2 regions of the Trichococcus sp. ES5 genome follow, and region 2 is predicted to be linked to the other one. Evidence: a T-box and tRNA genes for the amino acid it is inferred to sense, from the RefSeq annotation. Region 2 holds a T-box; the other holds one or more tRNA genes.
What was found. The T-box of region 2 lies ahead of serS (serine--tRNA ligase). A T-box ahead of a tRNA ligase gene usually reads a tRNA of that ligase, here a tRNA-Ser.

Region 1 (12,579 bases), on a different contig from region 2:
CAAGCGCTAGGGTGAATCCCGCTTCTTCCAGTTCCAGTGCTTCTCTGAAGGCTGTGTAATCGCCTGTAGCTAAAAATTCCTTCTGTTCGATTTCTTCAACAGCTGCCGCCTCAGCCAACAATTCAGCAGTCTGACGCGCCCGTACCAGTGGGCTTGTCCATATCCTCAGGTTTCCGCTCTCAGTAAGTAAATGTGCGATGTCGGGCAGAAATGCAGTCAGTTCCTCCACTCCTGCTTCCGTCAATTTTCTGTAGAAATCATCTCCCTCAGGCGTGCGTTCTTCTGCGATGCCATGTCGAATCAGTATCAGTTGTCCTCCCATACGGCTCATCCTCCTTTGTTTCGGTGCTCCAAATACGGATATCACGTCCCGTTTTTGTAACCGTTCTCTCACTTGATAGTATAACATTTTCCCCAAGGCATGTGAAAAAAATCCGCCACTTTCTCGGAAAGAGGCGGACAAATAAAAGCTGATTACATTTTTGATGTGCACAACGGCGCTTATTTATTCCGAGCAGTCTTAAGCCAACTTCATCCTTTTCCACTTTCCGGATCGGAAGCGCATCGCAATCAGGAACCAGCGGATGATCTGATCCAGCATGACGGCCAGCCAAGCACCCAGAAGGCCCAGCCCGAGCACTTGTACGAAGAAGGTAGCGGCTGCCACCCGGATGATCAATATTCCCAAGAAAGTCGAAATCAGTGGGAAAATCGTATCCCCTGCCCCCCGCAAGGAACCTGCGACAATCAGTTGATGTGACTGGAATGGTTGGGTAATGGCCGCAACCCGGATGGCGATTGCGGCATTCCGAATGATTTCCGGATCGCTGGAATAGAAGCTCACGATGTACTCGGCGCCGAAAAAGAAGGCCAAGCCGAGTATGGCACCACACATACTGCCGATTTTTCCGGTCCGTGAAGCATATTTTTCGGCCAGGTTTGCATCGCCGGCACCCAATGCTCTACCGACTAACGAAGAAGCCGCGATCCCAAAGGCTTGTCCAAGTGTGAATGATAGCGTCAGGATGTTCATGCCGATGTTATGGGCGGCAAAGACGACTGTCCCCAGGCCCGACACGATCTGGATAAACAGAATCATCCCGGAACGCAGCGCCAATTGTTCCAGCGCTGAAGGCAGTCCGATTTTGGCCAAACTTTTCATTGTTTTCATTGAAAAATGGAACGGATGAGCGAAAGAAAAATTTAATTTGCTCTTGCCCGAGCGTAAATAGCGAATCAGTAGACTGCACGCCACTGTGTTGGCAATGACTGTCGAAATCGCTGCGCCTTGGATGCCCAATGCCGGAACACCGAAAAGGCCGTATATCAGTAGCGCATTACCGATCACATTCAGAAAATTTGCTTGCAGGTTCACACCCATCGGAATCTGCGTTTCTCCGATCCCGCGCAAGGATCCGGAAATGCTGAAATTAAAGGATTGAAGGAGATAGCTGATGCAGATGATGCGGAAATAGATCCGCCCGACTTCAATCGTATCCTGCTGTGCGCCCATGAAAGCCATGATCTGATCGGCATAGACAAAGGCAGCTAGGGCTAACGGAGCGGAAAGGATCATACTGATGATCATGACATGCTTCATGACATTTTCCATTCGGTCGTGTTTTCCGGCTCCGAAATAGCGGGCGATCAATGCTGTGCCGCCGATATTCAAAGCCTGCACCACGGCCAGTCCGAGGAACAACGGCTGATTTGTCACCCCAACAGCGGCAACAGCTGCCGCAGCATAGCCATGATCAGCGATATTCCCCAACATCATCATGTTTATCATCCCGAACAACGAACTCAGGACCAGTTCGATCAGAACCGGCCACGCGATGTTCATGATTTCCTTGTTGATCGGACTTTTCGGCTGCTTCATGTCCGCTTGCTTCTCTTCCCCCATAATCATCCTCCTACGACTCTTACTCCGCTCGCTCCAGTCGGCCCCCGCTCGTCCAGCTTCACGGTTCCCTTTTAGCATAGCATAGTTTTGCGCAATCATGCTGCAAAATCAATCCAAGGTTTTATCAATAATGGAACGCAATACCTTTTCCCGTAATTCGACCGTTTTGATTTTATTTTTTATTTCATATCCCCGTACCAGCGTCTCCGAAATATACAATTGTGATATTTTCCCGGCCAACGATCCACCGTCAAAGAATTCCTTATTGGCGGTCTGCAGGACAATATCACCTAAGGCAGCAATGGGCGAAGATAAGAAATTAGTGATCGCAATGATAGGCGTATGATTTTCTTTGGCTATTTTCAAAGAATCGTGGATATCTTTGGTACGGCCGCTCAATGAGAAACAGATCACGAGATCTTCCGGTCCCAGCAAGGCTAAGGCATGGGCTTGAAAATGCGGATCAACGATATGGTTCGCGTGCACCCCTACCCGGAGCAACATCTTTTCCAACGAAGCCGCCGACAAACCACTCGATCCAACACCGATGATGTAGATCCGTTTTGCTTTAGTGAGAGCTTCGATCGCATGCAGAACTACTTCCGGATCGAGTAACAGTCGGGTCGATTCCAAAACCTTGATCTGGTTCTCCAAAATCCGATCGTAAAATTGGTGATCGTTATCCCCTTCATACTGGCTAGCGAATTCCTCCTTGGCGATAGCAATTTTCAAATCAGAAAAGCCATTGAAACCGATCTTCTGAGAAAAGCGGATCAGTGTTGCATCGCCTACTTTTACTTCCTCGGTCACATCCTTCATTGTCTGATACACAGCCTGTTCTTGATTTTTCAATAAGTAATTCGCAATCCGTTTCTAGGATTTCGTCAACGCGTGATATTTTTCTTGAATCAGTTGAGCTAGTCCCATAAAGTCATTCCTTTTCCTGTTTATGACTCTCATTATACACGAACTTTTAAAAATGCAAATTACCTGTTTACAAACATGAAAGCGTGTGCAATATTTTATTTACGGAGATTAACTCCGGAATAAAATAAATAACGGAGGAAATATCCATGAAGAAGGAAGATTTCATCAACAAAGTCCGTGGCGGCATTATTGTCTCTTGTCAAGCGCAACCGGGAGAACCTTTATACACAGAAGAAGGCGGCATCATGCCTTTGATGGCTCTTGCAGCTGAACAAGCTGGTGCAGTCGGAATTCGTGCCGAATCGGTAAGGGATATTCAACAAATTAAGGAAAAAGTTGATTTACCGATTATCGGGATCATCAAACGTGATTACCCCCCTCAAGCACCATTTATTACGGCTACCATGAAGGAAATCGATGAATTGGTTGAAACGGGTGTAGAAGTCATTGCCTTGGATTGCACTTTGCGGGAACGCTATGACGGTAAAACAATCAATGCCTTCATCAAAGAAATTAAAGAAAAATATCCCGATCAATTGTTCATGGCGGATATCGCCACCTTTGAGGAAGGAATCAACGCTTTCAATGAAGGAATCGATTTTATCGGCACAACGCTAAGCGGTTACACAGCGGAAAGCACCCAACAGGATGTGCCGGATATCACCTTGATGAAAAAACTGGTGGAGGCCGGTGTGGATGTCATCGCCGAAGGTAAAATCCATACGCCTGAACAAGCTAAAGCAATCCAGGATTTGGGTGTAGCAGGAATTGTCGTAGGAGGTTCCATCACACGGCCAAAAGAAATTGCGAAACGTTTCGTTGACAACTTAAAATAAGGAGTGAAAAACATGTTTAAAAAATTCTCTCAAGTCTGAAGAGCCATGATGCTCCCGATCGCCATTCTGCCCGCTGCCGGCCTTTTACTGGGTTTCGGTGGAGCATTGACCAACCCAAGCACCTTGGCCGCCTATCCGTTCCTTGACATTGAATGGTTGCAGACGATCTTGAGCATCATGAGTTTTGCCGGAAATGCCGTCTTTGCCAATTTGGCGCTCATCTTCACCATCGGGGTCGCTGTCGGTCTCGCGAACGGAGATAAAGGAACTGCTGGTTTGGCCACCGATCCAAGGTGCACTGACATCCGCTGGTACAGCCATCGCAGCTATGGGCAGTTTCGGAACGTTCTTGTACGGCTTTTTGCTTCGTTTGACAGGCGCAGTCGGTTTGCACCATACGATTTATCCGCTGTTCTGGTACAGCTCTTTGGGCGGAAGCGAAGTTGTAGCGGGTCAAACCGTTGCCGGTGCCCAAAACATCTTCTTCGCGCAATTAAATAGCGAAAACCGCATAACACCCGACAGATTGCCCTTCTGTCGGGCATACGGCTAGTATGGCGTTGCGAACTGCCGAGAAATCACACATCTGTCTGGTGTTCGATGGTCACAGCCTCATTGATGCCAGACCAGATAGTAATCAATCTACAAATCAAAAAAAACACTGACCCGACATAGGGATCAGTGGTTTTTTTGCTGTACGGTTTTGAATCAGATTTTGATGCCTTGCTTGCGTCGCTCCGCAAATTCTGCTGTCGCAGTGAAAAGGACATCGGTCGATGAGTTAAGAGCTGTCTCAAAGGAATCTTGAAGGACGCCGATGATAAAACCGACACCGACTATTTGCATAGCCACATCATTCGGGATACCGAACAGACTTGCTGCTAACGGGATAAGCAACAGTGACCCACCAGCAACACCCGATGCTCCGCAAGCGCTGATCGCTGCCAAGACACTAAGGATGAAAGCTGTACCGAAATCCACAGGGATACCCAATGTGTTTACAGCAGCTAAAGTAAGAACGGAAATCGTTACCGCCGCACCAGCCATATTGATCGTTGCACCCAGCGGAATGGAAACGGAGTAAGTATCCCTGTCCAATCCAAGGTCCTCGCAAAGCGTCATGTTGACGGGAATGTTCGCAGCCGAGCTTCTTGTGAAGAAAGCAGTGATGCCACTTTCCCTCAAACATCTGAAGACGAGCGGGAACGGATTGGAACGGATATAGATGTAGACGATGATCGGATTGACGACCAAAGCGACGAACAGCATACAACCGATCAGTACCGCAACCAGTTTCCCATAGCCCAATAATACGCCGATTCCGCTTGTAGCGATGACATCGAAAACAAGACCCATGATCCCCAACGGAGCGAATGCAATGACAATTCGGACCATTTCCGTCAATGCATCAGAAACATTGGACAGCACTAACTTGGTTGAAGCCGCAGCGTTCTTCAAAGTAAAACCGAGCATGAGAGCCCAAGACAAGATGCCGATGTAGTTGGCATTGTAGAGCGCCTTGATTGGATTATCCACAACGTTCAACAACAAAGCTTTCAGGACTTCCATTACACCGCCTGGAGCAGTGACATCCTCAACTCCTGAACCCAATGTCAAAGTCACCGGGAAGAGGAAGCTTGCGATAACCGCTACGAGTGCCGCCAAGAACGTTCCTAAAAGGTAGAGCACAATAACAGACTTCATGTTCGTCTCTTGGCCTTTTTTGTGCTGCGAAATTGCGGATGCAACCAAGAAAAAGACCAGCATCGGCGCAATCGCTTTTAAAGCTCCGACAAACAACGCACCAAAAATTGTGATCGGTTTTGCTATGTCCGGTATAGTGACAGCAAGAATGATACCGATGACCAAACCGGCGATGATACGTTTGACAAGACTCAGCTTGTACCAGTGATTCATTAATTTATACAATTCAAATTCCTCCTGATGTATGCAAAAATTACAATAAAATGAGTACATAGGTTTTCATATTACCATAATTTAATCTCCCTAGGAAGAATACCTTTCACTTTTCTCTTACGGCGTGTCTGTTGAACTGGATCCCTCATTATTTGCTTTCTGCATTTTCTGGATTTTCGTGACTTTTTTTACAATTTCTCTTTTCTGATTAGCTGAAAAGCGCTATAATATATTTTATGGAGAATTACTCAAGTCCGGCTGAAGAGGACGCACTCGAAATGCGTTAGGTGTCGAAAGGCGCGCGGGGGTTCGAATCCCCCATTCTCCTTAAAAACTTTTAAATTTTGTCAGACAAAAGGCCGACATCCATTTTTGGGTGCCGGCTTTTTGTTTTGTCGAAATCAACCGGTACACCTTCGAAAAATTTTATTGTTTCCTATTGTTTTGCGTCCTGGTTTCCGCGCCGAGCTTGTTCGGCTCAGTCAAAATAGCCCTCCAGAAAAATCTCGATAAGCCGCCTTCACCTCGGCATAGAGGTCCGGGTAGTCTTCGCTGAGTGAGGACTGGATCCCGATCGCAAGCTGCGAGCTGTGGATCGTCTGGATTTTATGGACGCGGATATAGGAGACTTCCGCATTCAGGCTCAGTTTGGGGTACCGCTCTTTTGCGACTTTGATGTCGTGGACCGGATCGATGTTCTGGCTGACGGACACTTTCGAAATCGGAAAGGCCGTGAAATCGCAAGGAAACTCATCGTATTCCGCACCTATGATCAGGAACGGACGCGATTTGAAGGCGATTTTGTCCGTATTTAAATCGTGATAGGCAAACCGGGTCTTAACGATAATACCGATGTAAGCTTGCGTTTCTTTCATGATCTCAGCACCTCCCCTTCAAAATCCTCAAATTCATCCAGATAAACATCAAACAACGTATCATACAGCCGCACTTTTTTTGCATCCGCGCGGATATCCGCAAGTTCCAGCAGTTTGGGTACGGTTGCTTCTTCCGCGACACCTGGCCTGCTGTTGCGCCAGGATGTTTCACGGCGCGCCAAATCCGCCAGGTACCAGTCTCCATACTGCCCGTAGGAAAGAACGACGCGATCGAGGATGAACTGTTCGCGCTCCGTCAACTTTTTCATTTCCAACGGTTCGAAGGGATCGTAGTCTTCCTCGAAGAAGAAATACAGTTCCGGCAGCACCGGCCCTTCTTCCCAACCTTCAAAGCTATCCTCAAACAACGTCTCTCCGACCAGCGCCAAACATTCCCGCTGCGCGAAATAAAGCATCGTCTGCAACTTCAGCTCATTGTCGCCGAATCGGGCTGCTGTATGGTTTTCGTAGGAATAGACCAGATACCTCGCGAGCTGTCTCAGCTTCGCCATAATGACGTCCCCTTTCCTGAATGCCATTTCCATCAAGGCGCAGTTTAGTTCATTTTTCAAAATATTCTTTCCAGACGTCCGCCAAAAAAGCGCCGGCGTCGGTCTGTACGGCCAACTGGAAGTTCAATGACTGCGGCACGGGTGTACGGTTCAGGAGGACTGTGTACGGTCCTTTGAAATAATGGACGAAACTTGCGGCCGGATAGACCGCCAACGAGGTGCCGATGACCACAAGCATGTCCGCGGCGCCGATTGCTGCAGCCGCGCGCTCCATCGCCTCCTCGTCGAGCATCTCGCCGTAGAGCACGATGTCCGGACGCACCATCCGGCCTTGGGAATCGCGCTGGATGCCTTGTGCGTCTATGCTGATTTGGGTGGTTTCGGTGGCTTCGGCCGTTTCGAACGTCCGCCATCTCGTCCCGTTGCCGTGCAGCTCGATGACAGTGCGGCTGCCGGCTGACTGGTGCAGATTGTCGATGTTCTGCGTGACGACGGTGACTTCTTTGCCTGTCTGCTCGAGCGCCGCAAAGAATCGGTGCCCTGCGTTCGGGAGCGCCTGCGAAAAATTGAAGTGCTCCGCATAATTGCGGAAGAATAGTTCGGGATACGTCTCCAGAAAACCGATGCTGAGCGTCTCTTCGCCAGTGAAATGGCGGCCGCTCAACCTGTCGAACATCCCACCCGCCGACCGGAAATCCGGGATCCCGCTCTCCGTGCTGATGCCCGCCCCAGTGAAGGCGACGATGCGTTTTGATTTGCGGATCATATCCGCGAAATGTTCTTTATCGTTCATGCTTGGGCTCCTTTCGGATGTTGTTCTTTCTGTCTTTATTATAGCTTTCGGTATGGCTGACCGGGTACTATTTCGCATTCTTTCCTGGGCGTATGGCCGACAACCCCATCCCGACGCACAATGCCCTCTTCTTATTGGCCGATATATTATTACAAACCCACCCTCGTCCACCCAAACAACGTTTTCATCCATTTGCAAAATACAGCTTCCCGACTGTTCCCCTTGATTTATCCGGTGAACAGAATTAACATATATGGTATGAGAATCAAACCAACAGCACAACATCTAGTGTTTTCACCATAAATGAAGGAGTGATTATTGTGGATGGAACAAAGACCACATTTAAAGCAGGATTCGAAAAATTAAACAAGGACATCGAGCGGTTCCCGCATGTGTTTCCGATTACGGAAGATATGCACGTCACGTACGAAGGCGTGTCCCGCCTCGTCATGCTGGATCGTTATTCCTACAAGGATTCCACAAAGGAGACCCTTTCCGAAGGGGATCTGGTTATCTTGACGGTCAAAGAGGATCCTAAATACCCAACTCGAGGAACCGGCACCATACTCTCCATCAACCCTAAGGAACAGACGGCCCGCATCAGAGTTTCCGCGGAGTACCAGCACAACATCGATGATTTCGAAGTCGAGGAAGGCGGCATCGTGACGCGCCGGATTCTGACGTTGGACAAACCGCTGGAGCTTTTCTACGAACAGATTGCGATGCGTAATGCTCATGGCTTGGCTGATGTAGAAATCACGCCGGAACTGCGCCATGAAGCTTTCCTGAAATTCTATGAAGAACAAAAAGCCTTGAATTTCATCCCGGCCGGACGCGTGCTCTACGGCGCCGGATCGGGTACCGATGTCACTTATTTCAACTGTTATGTCATGCCTTTCGTGCCCGATTCGCGCGGCGGTATTTCCGATCACCGCAAGAAAGTCATGGAAATCATGAGCCGTGGCGGAGGCGTCGGTTCAAACGGTTCGACATTGCGCCCGCGCCATACAATCGTAAAAGGCGTCAATGGCCGCTCTTCCGGATCCGTCTCCTGGATGGATGACATCGCCAAGCTGACGCATTTAGTCGAACAAGGCGGTTCCCGTCGTGGTGCCCAGATGATTATGTTGGCCGACTGGCATCCGGATATCTTTGAGTTCATCATTTCGAAAATGCAAAATCCACGCATCCTTCGCTACATTATCGAAAACTTCGAAGATGAACAGATCCGCATGTTGGCGAAGGAGAAGCTGCATTTCAAACCATTTTCACCTAAAGAAATCAACATGTACACAGGTATTGTCAACTATAAACACATCCCGGGGCATGGCGGATTTGATGCATCGGTCATCCATGAATCCGAGAAGAAATTGCGCGATGGGGGCACCTACAGCGTCAACAATCCTGAATTCCTGACCGGCGCCAACATCTCCGTCTGCATCACCGACGACTTCATGGACGCAGTGATGCGGGGTGAGGAATATGCACTGCGTTTCCCGGATGTCGAACATTACGACGCGGACGCGATGGCGCACTATGATGCCGAATGGACCAACTGCGGCGATGTCCGCGAATGGGAAGCTACCGGCAATGCTGTCCGCACCTACCGGACCGTCAAAGCCCGTGAATTGTGGCGGCTGATCAATGTCTGCGCCACTTATGCGGCGGAGCCTGGCATCTTCTTCATCGACAATGCCAACAAGATGACGAACGCAACAGCTTATGGTCAAAAGGTCGTCGCGACCAATCCTTGCGGTGAACAGCCACTGGCAGCTTATTCCGTCTGTAATCTGGCCGCTGTAAACTTGGCTGAAATGGTCAACAAGGATCTGCAGATGGTCGATTTCGCCAAATTGGAGCAGACCGTCCGCATCGGCATCCATATGCAGGACAATGTCATCGACTCCACTCCTTACTTCCTGGAGGAAAACAAAAAACAAGCGCTTGGCGAACGTCGGATCGGCTTGGGGATCATGGGCTTGGCCGACATGCTGATCTATTGCGGCGTCCGTTACGGTTCACTGGAAAGCCTGCAGCTGATCGATCAAGTATTCGAAACGATCGCTGTGGCGGCCTACGAGGAAAGCATCGAGTTGGCGAAAACGCGCGGCAGCTTCCCGTTCCTGGTCGGACAGAGCGGTAAAGAGACGCAGATCCTGCGCGAACGTTTCATCAATACAGGCTACATGAAAAAAATGCCTGAACACATCCGCGAAGGTGTCCTGAAATATGGCATCCGTAACTCGCACTTGTTGACGGTGGCACCTACCGGATCGACCGGGACGATGGCCGGTGTTTCCACCGGACTCGAGCCTTACTTCTCATTCACGTATTACCGCAGCGGACGCCTCGGCAAATTCATCGAAGTGAAGGCGGATATCGTCCAAGAATATCTGGATCGCCATCCGGATGCCGATGCGAAGAACCTTCCTGATTACTTCGTGGCTGCCATGACACTTGCGCCTGAAGAGCATGTGGATGTGCAGACAACGATCCAACGCTGGGTCGACAGCTCCATTTCGAAAACGGTGAACGCACCGAAAGGCTACACTGTCGATCAGGTCGAAAAGATCTATGAGCGCCTTTACTTGGGCGGTGCCAAAGGCGGAACAGTCTATGTGGACGGCAGCCGTGATTCCCAGGTACTGACGCTGAAAGCCGAAGAAAATGTCTGGGATGAGGAAGGCAAGCTCGAGGAAGAGAAAGAGCACGTCAAAATCAACAAGGACAAGACTTTCCTGGTTGATTCGATAGCCAATCTCGAAGCTACCGACGTCACAATCGGCAACGAAATCGGCGACACTTGCCCGATCTGCCGTCAAGGGACGGTCGAAGATCTGGGCGGCTGCAACACCTGTACCAACTGCGGCGCACAGCTGAAATGCGGTTTGTAAACTGATTAACTTAAGAAGAACCCGTCCGATTTTAGGATGGGTTCTTCTTTGTGGTTTGCCGACATTCATGCTTTGCTGCTCGTCTTGCGCTGCGGATGCTGCTTGTCCGATTAACATAAAGTATCGGACAACCATAAAAAAGAGCTGCCGAATACGGCAGCTCCAGTCTTTAGTTTGATTCTTTTCCGGTGTCCGAAGGTTCGGGTTTGCCTGCTTCAAGCAGGACCCGGTCGCGGATGGCGAAGAAGGCCACGACCATCAGGAATAGGCCCGATACAGCCATCAGGATTTCGATCGCCATCCGGTCTGCCAGCGGTCCGAAAATCAGCATCCCCAGCGGCATCATCGAACTAGCAACCATGCTTTGGATGCCGAAGACGCGTCCGAGGAAATCTTCCTCGACCTTTTCCTGCAGCAGCGTCATGCTCGGAGCGTTCAGGAGCGGGATAACGAGACCGACGAGACCCATCAGGAAAAGGTAAATCCAGAAATTCGGAATCACGCCCATCCCGAAGGTGCACAAGCCCATGGCCCCGATCGCAAAAGCGATGGAATGGATCCGGTTCTTGAAGCCGCCCCATGACGCGATCCAGAGGCCGCCGCCGATCATCCCGATCGAAAAGGCGATTTCGATCGCCGTCAAGCGCCAGACGTCGTCGCCGAACGAGCGCGCAACCTGCAGCGGTGACAGGAACGACACCGGTGCTGCCATGAAGAAGGCAAGCGAAAAATAGAGGAACAGCCTTTTGATAAAAGTATGATTTTGGATATAGCTGAAGCCTAGCATCATGTCCTGCAGGTAATTGCTGACTTGTTCCCGGCTGGCTTTTTCATGCGTAGGGACTTTAAGGAAGAACACGAGGATGGCGATCGCCAAAGCCGCTGTCACGATATCGATCAGGAAGATACCTTCCATCGGCGCAAATTGGTAAAGCGCGCCGCTGATCATCGGCGAAACCAGCATGACGACAGCTTGGATGCTGCCGTTGAGCCCGTTGATCCGGGTCAGCTCCTTTTCAGGGACGACCTGCGGCAGTATGGCGCCGACCGCCGGCATCTGGATGCCCGCACCCAATGCGCGGATGGCCGATGTCGCCAACAGGATCCAGATGGAACGCTGCCCGGCCAAAAACAGCAGGACCAGCACCAATGTCGAGAGCGCGGTGATGCCGTCGGAAAGGATGATCAGGCGCTTCCGGTTATAGCGGTCGGCCCACACCCCGGCGAACGGCGAGATGAAGAAAGTTGGCAGAAAGCCGAAGCTGGTCGATAAGGTCATGATGACGCCGGATTGCGTTTCCAAGGTCAGGTACCAGAATATCGCGTATTGGACAAGCGACGAGCCGAACAGGGAAATCGTCTGGCTGCCCAGAAAGAGAGCGGTTTGACGCTGCCACTTTTCATATTTTATTTGCTTGATCACATTGTTTGCACTTCCTTGCTGGAGAGGCGGTTATCGTCCCCAAAATGACTGCGTTCAGAATCAAACGACTGAACGTATGTTTCCATTCATGGTATACTATTCTCAACGAAAAGTAAAAGGATTGAAACGGATGAGCAGAGAAGAAATCAACCAAAAATTAGCGCTGCTGCCCGACTTGCCCGGCTGCTACATCATGCGGGACAAGGATGACGAAATCATCTACATCGGCAAGGCCAAAAATCTGAAGAACCGCGTAAAATCGTACTTCCACAGCAAGCATGAAGGTAAGACGCAGCTGCTGGTCGCGGACATTGACCGTTTCGAAACGATCGTAACCAAAACGAACAAGGAATCGCTGCTGCTGGAGATCAACCTGATCAAGCGTTACCAGCCCAAATACAATATCAAGCTGAAGCAAGGGACGATGTATCCTTATCTGAAGGTCACGAACGAAAAAGATCCGCAGCTTCTCATCACTTCGACGGTCGAGGATGACGGC
Region 2 (12,579 bases):
CCGGATGAAGTCTATCTGAAGCATTTCTATGACTCCATTTCGCTGGGCTTCCATATGGATTTTACCCAAGCGGAAGTCACCCTTTGTGATGTCGGCGCCGGTGCCGGTTTTCCGAGTATCCCGCTCAAAATTGCTTTCCCGAAATTGCAGGTGACGATCGTGGACTCGTTGAACAAACGGATCACTTTCCTGGAGACTTTGGTTTCCGAATTAGGTTTGACGGGGGTGTCCTGCTTCCATGACCGTGCGGAGACTTTCGGACAGAACAAGAAATTCCGTGCCCAATTTGATGTGGTGACGGCACGTGCGGTTGCAAGACTGAGTGTCTTGAGCGAACTGTGTCTGCCTTTGGTCAAAAAAGGTGGCACTTTCGTCGCGATGAAAGCAGCCAGCACGGAAGAAGAGCTTCGCGATGCAGATCGCGCCATCGCAACACTGGGCGGCAAAATCGAAGAGGATATTTTCTTTGAACTGCCGAATGATGCAGGCGAACGCCATATCGTAAAAATCAAGAAAACGAAAGAAACACCCAAAACCTACCCGAGAAAAGCCGGGACACCGAATAAGAATCCGTTGTAAACCGGAAAAGGAACGGCCCGGCCACCTGTTGATCTGCAGGATGGCCGGGTCGTTTTTAGTGGGAAGGACGATCTTGAATTGATTTTCCCGCAGAGACTTTATCTATCCTATATTTTTCTGAACTTTTTTGTTACAATAGTCTGGTAAAGTTATAGCCTTTTTTATAAATAGACATATTGAGCGATAAATGATGATTCATTTTGAAGAAATGCGTAGGAGAAAAGGCGCAGGTATCGTTTTTTCTCTTTTTTTAGGCAAAAAAGTAGAACGGCGGCACAGTAGCTTCAAATGAAAGACAGAAAGTGGAGGAGAACAGATGGCACGGATTATTGCAGTCGCAAATCAGAAAGGCGGCGTCGGAAAAACGACGACTACCGTCAATTTAGCAGCGTCTTTGGCCTACTTAGGCAAGAAAGTGTTATTGATAGATAGTGATGCCCAAGGGAACGCCACGAGCGGACTAGGTATTTCAAAAGCGGATGTTGAAAAAGATATATATGATGTATTAGTGAACCAAGAGCCTATCGCGAACGTCATCAGAGAATCCTCACGGGAAAATTTATGGGTCGTACCGGCAACCATCCAATTGGCAGGCGCCGAAATCGAGTTGACGAATCAGCCGCATCGTGAAGCGCGCCTTTATGAGGCAGTGCAGTCATTGCGTGAGGAATACGACTTCATTTTTATTGATTGCCCGCCCTCACTGGGACATTTGACGATCAATGCCTTCACCGCCAGTGATTCGGTTTTGATTCCGGTTCAGTGCGAATACTATGCTTTGGAAGGGTTGAGTCAACTGTTGAACACCTTCCGCTTGGTTCAGAAGCATTTCAATAAGGATCTGAAATTGGAAGGGGTATTGTTGACGATGCTGGACGCTCGGACAAACCTCGGCTTTGAGGTCGTGGATGAGGTCAAAAAGTATTTCAAAGAGAAAGTATACAAGACAATCATTCCGCGCAATGTCCGTTTATCGGAAGCGCCAAGCTATGGACAATCAATCGTTGACTATGATATCCGTTCAAAAGGAGCGGAAGTTTATCTTGAGTTGGCAAAGGAAGTGTTAGCAGATGGCGAATAAAAACAGCAAAGGGCTAGGACGCGGCATCGACGCGCTCTTCAGCAACTTTGAAGATATCGAAAAAATCGATGAAAAGACAGAGAAGGTACAGGAGATCCCTTTAGATGAGATCCGTCCCAATCCTTATCAGCCACGAAAAACCTTTGATGATTCGACTTTGCGGGAATTAGCTGACTCGATCATGCTGAACGGTGTCATCCAGCCGGTCATCCTGCGCCAATCCAGTGTGAAGGGTTATGAAATCATTGCAGGCGAACGCCGCGTCCGCGCGTCCCGTTTGGCCGGCAAAACAACAATCCCGGCAATCGTCCGTGAATTTGACGAAACAGCCATGATCGAAGTCGCCATTCTGGAAAATCTGCAGCGGGAAGATTTGACTCCGCTGGAAGAGGCAGAAGGCTACCAAACCTTGATGAACAAGCTGAATCTTACGCAAGTGGATGTCGCCCAACGGTTAGGCAAGAGCCGCCCGTACATCGCCAACCATCTGCGCTTGTTGAATCTGCCTCAGGACGTCAAGGGGATGCTGCAAGAGGGAGTGATCTCTATGGGGCAAGCCCGTACGCTTTTGGGTTTGAACGATGAATCGTTGATCAGCGAACTGGCAAAACGAGCTGCCGAAGAAGGCATCACGGTCCGACACTTGGAATTGTTGGTTCAACAATTGAATAATCCCGGTGATGTCGCCAAAAAGAAAAATAAAAAGAAAAAAGAAACGAAGCCGGTATACATCAAAGAGAGTGAAGAACGTTTGATGGACAAATTCGGGACATCCGTACAAATATCCAGTAAGGGTGAAAAAGGCAAAATCGAGATCGAATACCTTTCTCCAGCCGACCTGACCCGGATTTTGGATATCCTGCAAATTTCGCTGGACGATTAAGAATAGACGAAGACATCAGAAAGAGGTGCATTTGGCCTTGGTACAACAAGATTATGGATTGCATGATGTGGTCGAAATGAAAAAACCGCATCCTTGCAAAAGCAACTCATGGGAAATCATCCGAATGGGTATGGACATCCGCATCAAATGCCTGAAATGTGGGCAGATGGTCATGATGCCGCGCCGCGAATTCGAGAAAAAAATGAAAAAAGTACTGACTAAGGCAGAAGAAACTGTCGAATAGGTCTTTGAACGAACAAATGAAAAGCAATATAAGTGGAAAGAGTGTGAAGAAATGTCATTAACAGCAGGAATCGTAGGGTTACCGAACGTCGGGAAATCCACTTTATTCAACGCCATCACCAAAGCGGGAGTGGAAGCCGCAAACTATCCATTCGCAACGATCGACCCCAATGTTGGAGTAGTCGAAGTTCCCGATGAACGTTTGAATAAATTAACAGAATTAGTGAAACCTAAAAAAACCGTCCCGACAACTTTTGAATTTACGGATATCGCCGGCATCGTAAAAGGCGCCAGCAAAGGGGAAGGTTTGGGGAATAAATTTTTGGCCAACATCCGCCAAGTGGATGCTATCTGTCATGTTGTCCGTTGTTTCCAAGACGATAACATCACGCACGTAAGCGGTAAAGTGGATCCCTTGGATGACGTCGAAACCATCAACCTGGAACTGATTTTTGCCGACTTGGAGTCCATCGAGAAACGCTATACACGCATCAGCAAAATTGCCCGCACAAAAGACAAAGATGCTGTGCGCGAACTGGAAATCCTGGAAAAAATCAAGACGACTTTGGAAGAAGGCAAATCCGCGCGTACGATTGAATTCACACCCGAAGAAGAACCGCTTGTGAAGAGCTTATTCCTTTTGACGACAAAGCCTGTTCTGTATGTCGCAAACATCTCCGAAGAGGACGTAATAGCCGGCGGAGACAATGAAATGGTTCAAGCTGTCCGTGATTTTGCGGCGACAGAAGGCGCGGAGGTCGTTACCGTTTGCGCCCGAATCGAAGAAGAAGTGGCTGAACTGGATGACGAAGAAAAAGCTGAATTCCTGGCGGAGTTGGGCATCAAAGAATCCGGATTGGATCAACTGATCCGTAAAGCTTACACGTTGCTTGGTCTGGGAACATATTTTACGGCAGGCGAAAAAGAAGTTCGTGCCTGGACCTTCAGACTAGGGATGAAAGCACCACAAACGGCAGGAATCATCCATACCGACTTTGAGCGCGGCTTCATTCGTGCCGAAACAGTTTCCTACGCTGACCTGTTGGCTTACGGCAGCATGCAAGCCGCCAAAGAAGCAGGGAAAGTCAGACTAGAAGGAAAAGACTACGTAGTCCAAGACGGCGACGTAATGGAATTCAGGTTTAACGTATAAGAGTGTGATGAATCCTGAGCTCAGAGTTTGAGCACTAACGCTGTTCAGGACCAAGCAGCCCGGTTTTGGCTGAGTGGGCCTGAACAGCGTTAGGCGGAGAACTCTAGGATTCAGAACCGTTCTATAACAGGATGTGATGATTCGCGTTTAGATACCCGGACGTTGGAGCACCCAGCGAAGTGAACCTCTTTTGTTCACTACGCTGGGTGTGAAACGGGAGCGGTATCTGCGAATCAGAACTCAACTAAAGGATACGATGAAATGCGGGAGGGGATGAGCACTAAGAGGATATTACGAGAACGGCCGCAGTTTGGCCGTGACGTAATGTCAGCTTAGGCGGAATCCCCTGCATTTCAGAGTTCAACTAAAGGATACGATGAAATGCGGGAGGGGATGAGCACTAAGAGGATATTACGAGAACGGCCGCAGTTTGGCCGTGACGTAATGTCAGCTTAGGCGGAATCCCCTGCATTTCAGAGTTCAACTAAAAGGATACGATGAATCCCGGGTAGAAACCGAGCACTAAGGGGCCAAGCACAAAGCGGACGCTTTTTGTCCGTGTGTGTTTGGCAACTTAGGCGGAGGTTTCTGGGATTCAGAGTTCAACTAAGAGCGTGTGATGAATCTCTCTTTATTTCAGATTTAGGGATTCACAACACGTTTGACAAGGGTGCCGCATGTAATCAAGGGAGGATTTATCATTGGAAGAAACGAAGAGTGTTGCACAAATGAAAGTCGAAAACAAAGCTTTATGGCAGAGTTTGACAAAAAGAAATGAACAATACATGATGGGGCTGGACAGGACCTTGAGAGCTGCAAACCTGGAAGAGGAACGAAGAGAGGAAATCTACAATAAAATGATGCGGGAGTTGCTGGAAGCCCAAAAAACCGGTAAAACCGCCCGCCAATTATATGGCACAGTATCTGAGTGCGCCTCGAATATCCTGGTGAATCCGTCAGACAACGAAGTGAAAGTACGTTCGTCTGATTGGCTGATCGCTTTGGATGGCGGTTTATTGCTAGGGTCTCTTTTCGCGATGATTTCGGGGATTTCCTTGCTGACCAACAGTGGCGAAGATGTCATCGGAATGGGTCTGATCAGCTTGATTCTGAACTTTGTTGTGGGCGGTATCGCCATGCTCGTCATCTCTAAATACACGCCGAATCCAGACGCTCCAAAAGGCGAAAAAGGCTTTGGGAAATATATCTTTGCGACGACAGGTGCTATGCTGCTTTGGATGCTCATCATGACTGTTTCCATGATGCTTATTCCAGCAAGCATTAATATCGCGCTACCTGCGTGGATATACCTTGGAATCGCTGGGATAGGTTTTGCTGCAAAAGTATATTTGAAGAAAAAATATCATATCATGGGCGGCATATTGTAGCCCGTCAATTGGTGGAGGCCGAGATGCAAAGGAATACTTGTATCTCGGCTATTTTCGTATATTGATAGAGAAAAAACTGAAAACGAATCAAAGGACATAACCGAACGCGTTAATTCCGAACGTTACGTCAGATTTAAATAAATAGCATTCGATAAAAAGCGCTGCTATATGAGAATTGTATGATAAAGGGGGCTTTGCGCTTGACGTGGGTTGTTGAGGGTGGTATTTTAGATGATAAAAAATCAGCATAAATAAAAAGGAGTGTTCATCGAAAATGTCAAATTGGGAAACAAAATTCGCTAGAGAAGGTTTTACTTTTGATGATGTATTATTAGTCCCGGCTGAAAGCCATGTATTACCTAACGATGTGGATTTATCGATTGATTTAGCTAAAAATTTACACTTGAATATTCCTATCATAAGCGCAAGTATGGACACAGTTACCGATTCGGCGATGGCAATCGCAATGGCCCGCCAAGGCGGGTTGGGCGTCATCCATAAAAACATGACCATCGAAGCGCAGGCTGAAGAAGTGCATAAAGTAAAACGTTCCGAAAGTGGCGTCATCATCGACCCATTCTTCCTGACCCCGGATCACTTGGTCTCTGAAGCAGAGAATCTCATGAGTAAATACCGTATCAGCGGTGTGCCTGTTGTCAATGATATGGAAGATCGCAAGTTGGTAGGGATTTTGACGAACCGCGATCTGCGCTTCATTGCAGACTACCAAGTTCCGATCGGCGATGTGATGACAAAAGAACACTTGGTTACCGCTCCTGTAGGGACTTCTTTGAAGGATGCCGAATCCATCCTGCAAAAATATAAAATCGAAAAATTACCTCTAGTTGATGACAGTGGCCGTCTGGCTGGTCTGATCACAATCAAGGATATCGAAAAAGTAATTGAGTTTCCCAACTCCGCAAAAGATGCACACGGCCGTTTGATCGTTGCGGCTGCAGTAGGTGTGACAAGCGATACGTTCGAACGTGCCCAAGCCTTATTGGATGCCGGTGCAGATGCAATCGTCATCGACACAGCGCATGGCCATAGCGCCGGCGTTATCCGCAAAATTAAAGAAATCCGCGATCAGTTCCCTGACGCAACCTTGATTGCCGGAAATGTAGCGACTGCAGAAGGAACCCGCGCTTTGTTTGACGTCGGAGTCGATGTAGTCAAAGTCGGAATCGGACCGGGCTCGATCTGTACGACCCGTGTCGTAGCCGGTGTTGGTGTTCCGCAAATCACAGCCATCTATGATGCTGCAAGTGTGGCGAGAGAATACGGCAAAGCAATTATCGCTGACGGCGGAATCAAGTATTCGGGAGACATCGTCAAAGCGATGGCTGCTGGTGGACATGCCGTCATGTTGGGCAGTATGTTGGCTGGTACGGATGAGTCTCCGGGCGAATTCGAAATCTTCCAAGGCCGTCGTTTCAAGACATACCGTGGCATGGGCAGTCTGGCGGCAATGGAAAAAGGCTCCAGCGACCGCTACTTCCAAGGCGGGGTGAATGAAGCGAAGAAAATGGTTCCGGAAGGTATCGAAGGCCGTGTCGCTTATAAAGGGGCAGCCAGCGATATCATCTTCCAACTGCTCGGCGGTGTCCGTTCCGGTATGGGTTATGTTGGTGCCGGCAATCTGCAGGAGCTTCGCGAAAATGCACAATTCATCAAGATGTCCGGTGCCGGATTGATCGAATCCCATCCGCATGACATCCAAATCACTAAAGAAGCACCAAACTACTCCATCCATAGATAAACAGGCAAGAAACCAAAACGCCCGGGACACTGTTCTCGGGCGTTTTTTCTTATGTTCGCAGTTTGCTGGGGCTTTCTGATATAATTAAAATGGAATTTCTTTATGCTTCCTTAAGCAAAAATTTAGAACACTTTGGTACGATGGGGAAAAATACATATTTTGGGGAAAGGGTTGTCCGATATGAGTAAAATTTTGATCGTCGATGACGACAGGGAAATCGTGGATTTGTTGAGCATTTATTGCAAAAATGAAGGATACGATCCGATAAAAGCCTATGACGGCGTGGACGCTTTCCACAAGCTTGAGGAGAATGCGGATATCCAACTGATCATTTTGGATGTGATGATGCCGAAGAAGGATGGCATCTCGGTAGTGAGGGAGCTGCGGGAACAGAACAATCCGATCCCGATTCTGATGTTGAGCGCAAAATCCGCCGATATGGATAAAATCCAAGGGTTGACGACAGGTGCGGACGACTATGTTTCCAAGCCGTTCAATCCACTGGAAGTGATGGCTCGCATCAAATCGCTCTTGCGCAGGACCACTATGCAGGCAGATGCAGCAGAGGTGGATTCGATCGAAATAGGTCCGCTGATCATCAAGAAAGATTCCCATGAGGTAAAGACGCTGAACGGGAAAAGTATCCAGTTGACCGCGCTGGAATTTGGTATTTTGCACCTATTGGCGAGCCATCCGAATCGCGTCTTCAGTGCCGATGAAATTTTTGAACGTGTTTGGCAACAAGAGAGTATCGTATCGGCCAAGACCGTTATGGTGCATGTGAGTCATCTCCGCGATAAAATTGAAGAGGCTACAGGGGGCGAGAAGGTCATCCAGACCGTTTGGGGTGTAGGCTATAAGATCGGCGAATAAGCAAGCCTGTAGGCACATTGGCAAAAAAAACAGCTGGGAGGCTGCAGCTTTGTTTAACAAGTTGAAAAAAAAAGAACTGAGTGAACTCGTTTTTGAAGGGGCGTTGACGCTGGGTATCGTCTATCTGCTCTACATCGGGATGGAGCTGATGTTCAACCGACTGGTCGCAAACCCTCCGATGATTTTGAGGGAAGTTCCCTCCTTGAGGCGATTCGTGATGGTAGTCGATGCGTTCTTGACTATTTACGATGATGTTTTTCAATGGATAGCGGCCATTTTTGCGGCCATCTTCACTGGCTGGCGTTTGGCCAGGAGATACAAGCAGATGCAGCTGACGCATATTCTGGACGAATTGCATTATATCGCAGCGGGGCACTTCGATCATCGGATCGATGCGAACAATGCCGGTAGCTATGTTGATGTTGTGGACAGCATCAATACGCTGGTGGAAAGTACGGTCCAAGCGATGGCAGAGGAACGGAAAATCGAACAATCGAAAGATGAATTAATCACGAACGTCAGTCACGATATCCGGACCCCCTTGACTTCCATCATCGGTTACCTGGGATTGATAGAGGATAAGCAATTCACAAGTGAAGAGGATGCTTTGCGATATATCCATATCGCTTACACAAAAGCGCTGCAGATGAAGGTGCTTGTCGATGATCTCTTCGAATACACGAAAGTGCGACAACCGACGACACCGCTGTTGTTGAAGACGATCAACATCGGGAACTTTTTGGAGCAGATCGTCGCGGATTATGAACTGGAGTCACGCAAACGCCATATGGAGATTGAGGTTATCATGAAGACGGATCCGTTGATGATTGAAATGGATGTCGATAAAATGGCCCGTGTCTTCAACAATCTGATTTCCAATGCCCTGAAATATGCGCATGGCGGCACTTGGGTACATATCGAAGCCGAAAAGATAGGTTCTGAAGTGATCGTTGCCGTAAAAAATAACGGAGAGCGCATCCCTGAAGAATCGCTGCAGGAATTGTTCGGGCGCTTCTATCGGGTGGAAAATTCCCGTTCGAAGGAGACAGGCGGGACCGGGCTGGGGTTGGCGATTGCTCAAAGCATTGTTACACTGCACGGCGGATATATCTATGCGGAATCGGATGAGGTGGAAACCAAATTCGTGCTGCATCTCCCCTTGAAACAGACTCCAGTTGCCAAGGAATAAGGAACGTACGTTTTCTGTGTACGTTCCTTTTTTTGGTTGTCTTTTTATGCCATTTCCGCTAACATAGAAGGGTATATCAACCGAACGAAATGACTGATTGGAGATAACTACAAACAATGATAACTATAAAAAACAGAAAAATGATCATGGGAACAATTTCGGCGGCCTCGGTATTGGTGAACAGCTTGTTTGTTGCACCGGTTGCCTTGGCTGCTGAACAACCTTCTATCGATGCGAAAGCCGCTTTCGTAATAGAAGATGAAACAGATAAAGTACTTATGAACCAAAATGGGGATGAGGCACTGGGCATTGCCTCAATGACAAAAATGCTGAGTATCTACTTGATACTCGAAGCCATCGAAGAAGGCAAATTGGCTTGGGACAAGCAAATCACCGTCAGCGATTACGTCTATAAAGTCAGCCAGAACTACAACTTTTCCAATGTGCCTTTGCGTCAGGACATCACGTATTCCGTGGAAGAACTTTATCAGTCCGCATTAATCTATTCCGCAAACGGATCGACGATCGCTTTAGCGGAAGCTTTGGCTGGTTCGGAAGCGAAGTTCGTTGATTTGATGAAGGCTCAGTTGGATGAGTGGGGCGTAGATAATTATGAACTTTATAATGTCACAGGCTTGTCGAACAGCGATATGCCGGAAGAGCATCTTTATCCGGGTGCATCGTCTGATGGATACAATAAAATGACTGCGCGCGGGGTAGCGATGGTTGCGGATCATCTGATCGATGATTACCCTGAAGTTTTGGAAACAACTGCCGTGCCGGAGTTGGCTTTCCAAGCGGGAACATCCGACGAAATCATGATGCACAGCTATAACTTGATGTTGCCTGGCATGTTCTATTATCGTGAAGGTGTGGACGGTCTGAAGACCGGAACAACACTGGAGTCGGGTGCATCCTTTACTGGTACAGCCGTTCAGGATGATATGCGGATCATCACCGTGGTCATCGGTGCTGATGAGAGCACCAAGCGCTTTAAGGAAACGGGGCGCTTGATGGACTATGCCTTCTCAACCTTTGAGAAGACGACGGTAGCGACAAAAGGCGAGGCTGTTTCCACGCAAGAACCGATTACCGTGGCCAAAGGGAAGCAAACAGAGGTCGGGCTTGTCTACAACGAAGACCTGGTGACCGTTACCGAAAAAGGTGCGGAAGAGCTCGCGCTCACAACTGTTTTCACACCGGCGGAAGAGAGCCTGAATGAGGACGGCGAGATTGAAGCGCCTATCGAAAAAGGAACTGAAGTCGGGTCCGTCGCTGTGACGGTCGAAGGTGATGAGTTTGGTTATCTGGACGGCGCGACCTCCGAGGGTGTCAAAGTCGCAGTGGCAAGCAGCGTTGAAAAAGCCAATATATTTGTGCGCGGCGGTCGTGTTGTCGGAGACCTGTTCGGAAAAGCTTGGCAAACAGTATCCGATTTTGTCGGAGGGTTTTTTGACTGATCCTGAAGAGCTGAGGGTTTAACGGAAAACCGTCGCATTATTGACAGCACAGGGTTTGTTCAGTAAAATGAGGGTATCGAAGCTTAGACCAATTGAATAGAGAAAGCCATGCATGTGACCAGTAAATGATGTGAAGCGCCCCAGAGAGTCAGTGGTTCGGTGAGAACTGACCCTTCACCTGTTGAATCCCCACATGAAGCGAACAATGAAAACAAGAAATTGACTAAATTGTTCCGGATCCGTCCGTTAACGCAATGAAGCGCAGCCAGACCTGATCGGGACTGGCTGAAGTTGGGTGGTACCGCGAACGTTAAAGCCATTTCGTCCCAGATTATTCTAGGGATGGAGTGGCTATTTTTGTACAAATAATGAGGAGGAAAGCATATGTTGGATGTAAAATTTTTGAGGGATGGATTTGAAGATACTGCAGAGAAATTGGCTGCACGTGGCGTTAAAACGGAAGAGTTGGTGACATTCAAGGAATTGGATGCGCAACGACGGGAGAAAATCGTTGAGACGGAAAACCTGAAGCAATACCGCAATGGCGTTTCCCAGGAAATTGCGCAATTGAAACGCAACAAAGAGAATGCGGATGATAAGATTGCCGAAATGAAAGAAGTCGGCGACAAAATCAAAGCATTGGATGAAGAACTGAATGAAATCGAAGAGAAGACGACTTTCATCGCAACAAGATTGCCTAACTTGCCGCATGCCTCCGTTCCTGTCGGTGCAGATGAAGAGGATAACGTGGAAGTAAGAAGATGGGGGACGCCGCGCGCGTTCGATTTCGAACCAAAAGCCCACTATGATATCGCCGAGGCATTGGATATTCTGGACTTCGAACGCGGCGCTAAAGTGACCGGCAGCCGTTTCGTCTTCTATAAAGGCCTGGGAGCCCGCTTGGAGCGCGCTTGCTACAATTATATGCTGGATCTGCATACCGAAGAGCATGGCTATACGGAAATGATTCCGCCATACATGGCGAATGAAGCATCCATGTTCGGTACGGGACAATTCCCTAAATTCAAAGAGGACGTTTTCCAATTGACGGATGAACGCAACTTTACGCTGATTCCTACGGCGGAAGTTCCTTTGACGAACTATTATCGCGATGAAATCATGAATGAAGCAGATTTGCCGGTCTATTTCACAGCGATGAGTCCGTCTTTCCGTTCTGAAGCCGGAAGCGCAGGACGCGACACAAGAGGACTGATCAGGATGCACCAGTTCCATAAAGTGGAGATGGTGAAATTCAGCAAACCGGAAACTTCCTATGAAGAGTTGGAAAAAATGACGGACGATGCTGAAGCGGTGCTGAGAGGCTTGAACTTGCCGCACCGTACGATCACGTTATGCACGGGCGACATGGGCTTCTCCGCAGCCAAAACGTATGATATAGAAGTCTGGATCCCGGCTCAAGATACCTACCGGGAAATCAGTTCTTGTTCAAATACCGAGGCATTCCAAGCCCGCCGCGCGAAAATCCGTTACCGTAACGAAGAAACAGGGAAACTGGAATTTGTGCACACGTTGAATGGCTCAGGGCTGGCTGTCGGCCGCACTGTAACTGCGATACTTGAAAATTACCAAAACGAAGACGGTTCCGTCACAATCCCTGATGCACTTGTGCCATATATGGGCGGCATCACAAAAATAACCAAAGAGAACGCAAGCAACAAACGCTGATCATAAGCAAGATATGCGCGTAAGCTTCTGGGTATATGATACAATCATTTCATACGTAAACGCATACGAAAGGAATGAGGATAGTGAGCGAATCAAAATTGGAAAAAGCTACTTTTGCTGGAGGCTGTTTTTGGTGCATGGTCAAGCCGTTCGACAGTCTACCAGGCATCGAATCAGTCGTTTCCGGGTACACGGGCGGACACACAGAAAACCCTACTTATGAAGAAGTGTGTTCCGGAACGACCGGGCATACGGAAGCTGTTCAAATCACATTTAACCCAGCTT

Region 1: it has a tRNA-Ser gene. The T-box ahead of serS (serine--tRNA ligase) is inferred to sense a tRNA for this amino acid. The anticodon was not compared.

The regions. Positions count from the first base shown of each region.
Region 1 is NZ_FJND01000008.1:28,926-41,504, reverse strand. It holds gene TES5_RS08020 (CHAD domain-containing protein) at 1-322, opposite strand, end outside; gene TES5_RS08015 (MATE family efflux transporter) at 521-1,903, opposite strand; gene TES5_RS08010 (MurR/RpiR family transcriptional regulator) at 2,012-2,770, opposite strand; gene TES5_RS08005 (N-acetylmannosamine-6-phosphate 2-epimerase) at 2,977-3,666, shown strand; partial or broken gene TES5_RS14940 (PTS transporter subunit EIIC) at 3,712-4,174, shown strand; gene sstT (serine/threonine transporter SstT) at 4,375-5,595, opposite strand; tRNA gene TES5_RS07985 (tRNA-Ser) at 5,822-5,911, shown strand; gene TES5_RS07980 (hypothetical protein) at 6,066-6,458, opposite strand; gene TES5_RS07975 (Panacea domain-containing protein) at 6,455-7,030, opposite strand; gene TES5_RS07970 (NAD-dependent protein deacylase) at 7,020-7,841, opposite strand; gene TES5_RS07965 (vitamin B12-dependent ribonucleotide reductase) at 8,081-10,657, shown strand; gene TES5_RS07960 (MFS transporter) at 10,827-12,080, opposite strand; gene uvrC (excinuclease ABC subunit UvrC) at 12,211-12,579, shown strand, end outside.
Region 2 is NZ_FJND01000016.1:1,041-13,619, reverse strand. It holds gene rsmG (16S rRNA (guanine(527)-N(7))-methyltransferase RsmG) at 1-579, shown strand, start outside; gene TES5_RS11265 (ParA family protein) at 896-1,660, shown strand; gene TES5_RS11260 (ParB/RepB/Spo0J family partition protein) at 1,650-2,543, shown strand; gene TES5_RS11255 (DUF951 domain-containing protein) at 2,581-2,787, shown strand; gene ychF (redox-regulated ATPase YchF) at 2,839-3,939, shown strand; gene TES5_RS11245 (DUF1129 domain-containing protein) at 4,641-5,327, shown strand; gene guaB (IMP dehydrogenase) at 5,602-7,086, shown strand; gene TES5_RS11235 (response regulator transcription factor) at 7,267-7,959, shown strand; gene TES5_RS11230 (sensor histidine kinase) at 8,009-9,148, shown strand; gene TES5_RS11225 (serine hydrolase) at 9,265-10,608, shown strand; T-box leader at 10,708-10,940, shown strand; gene serS (serine--tRNA ligase) at 10,993-12,294, shown strand; gene msrA (peptide-methionine (S)-S-oxide reductase MsrA) at 12,369-12,579, shown strand, end outside.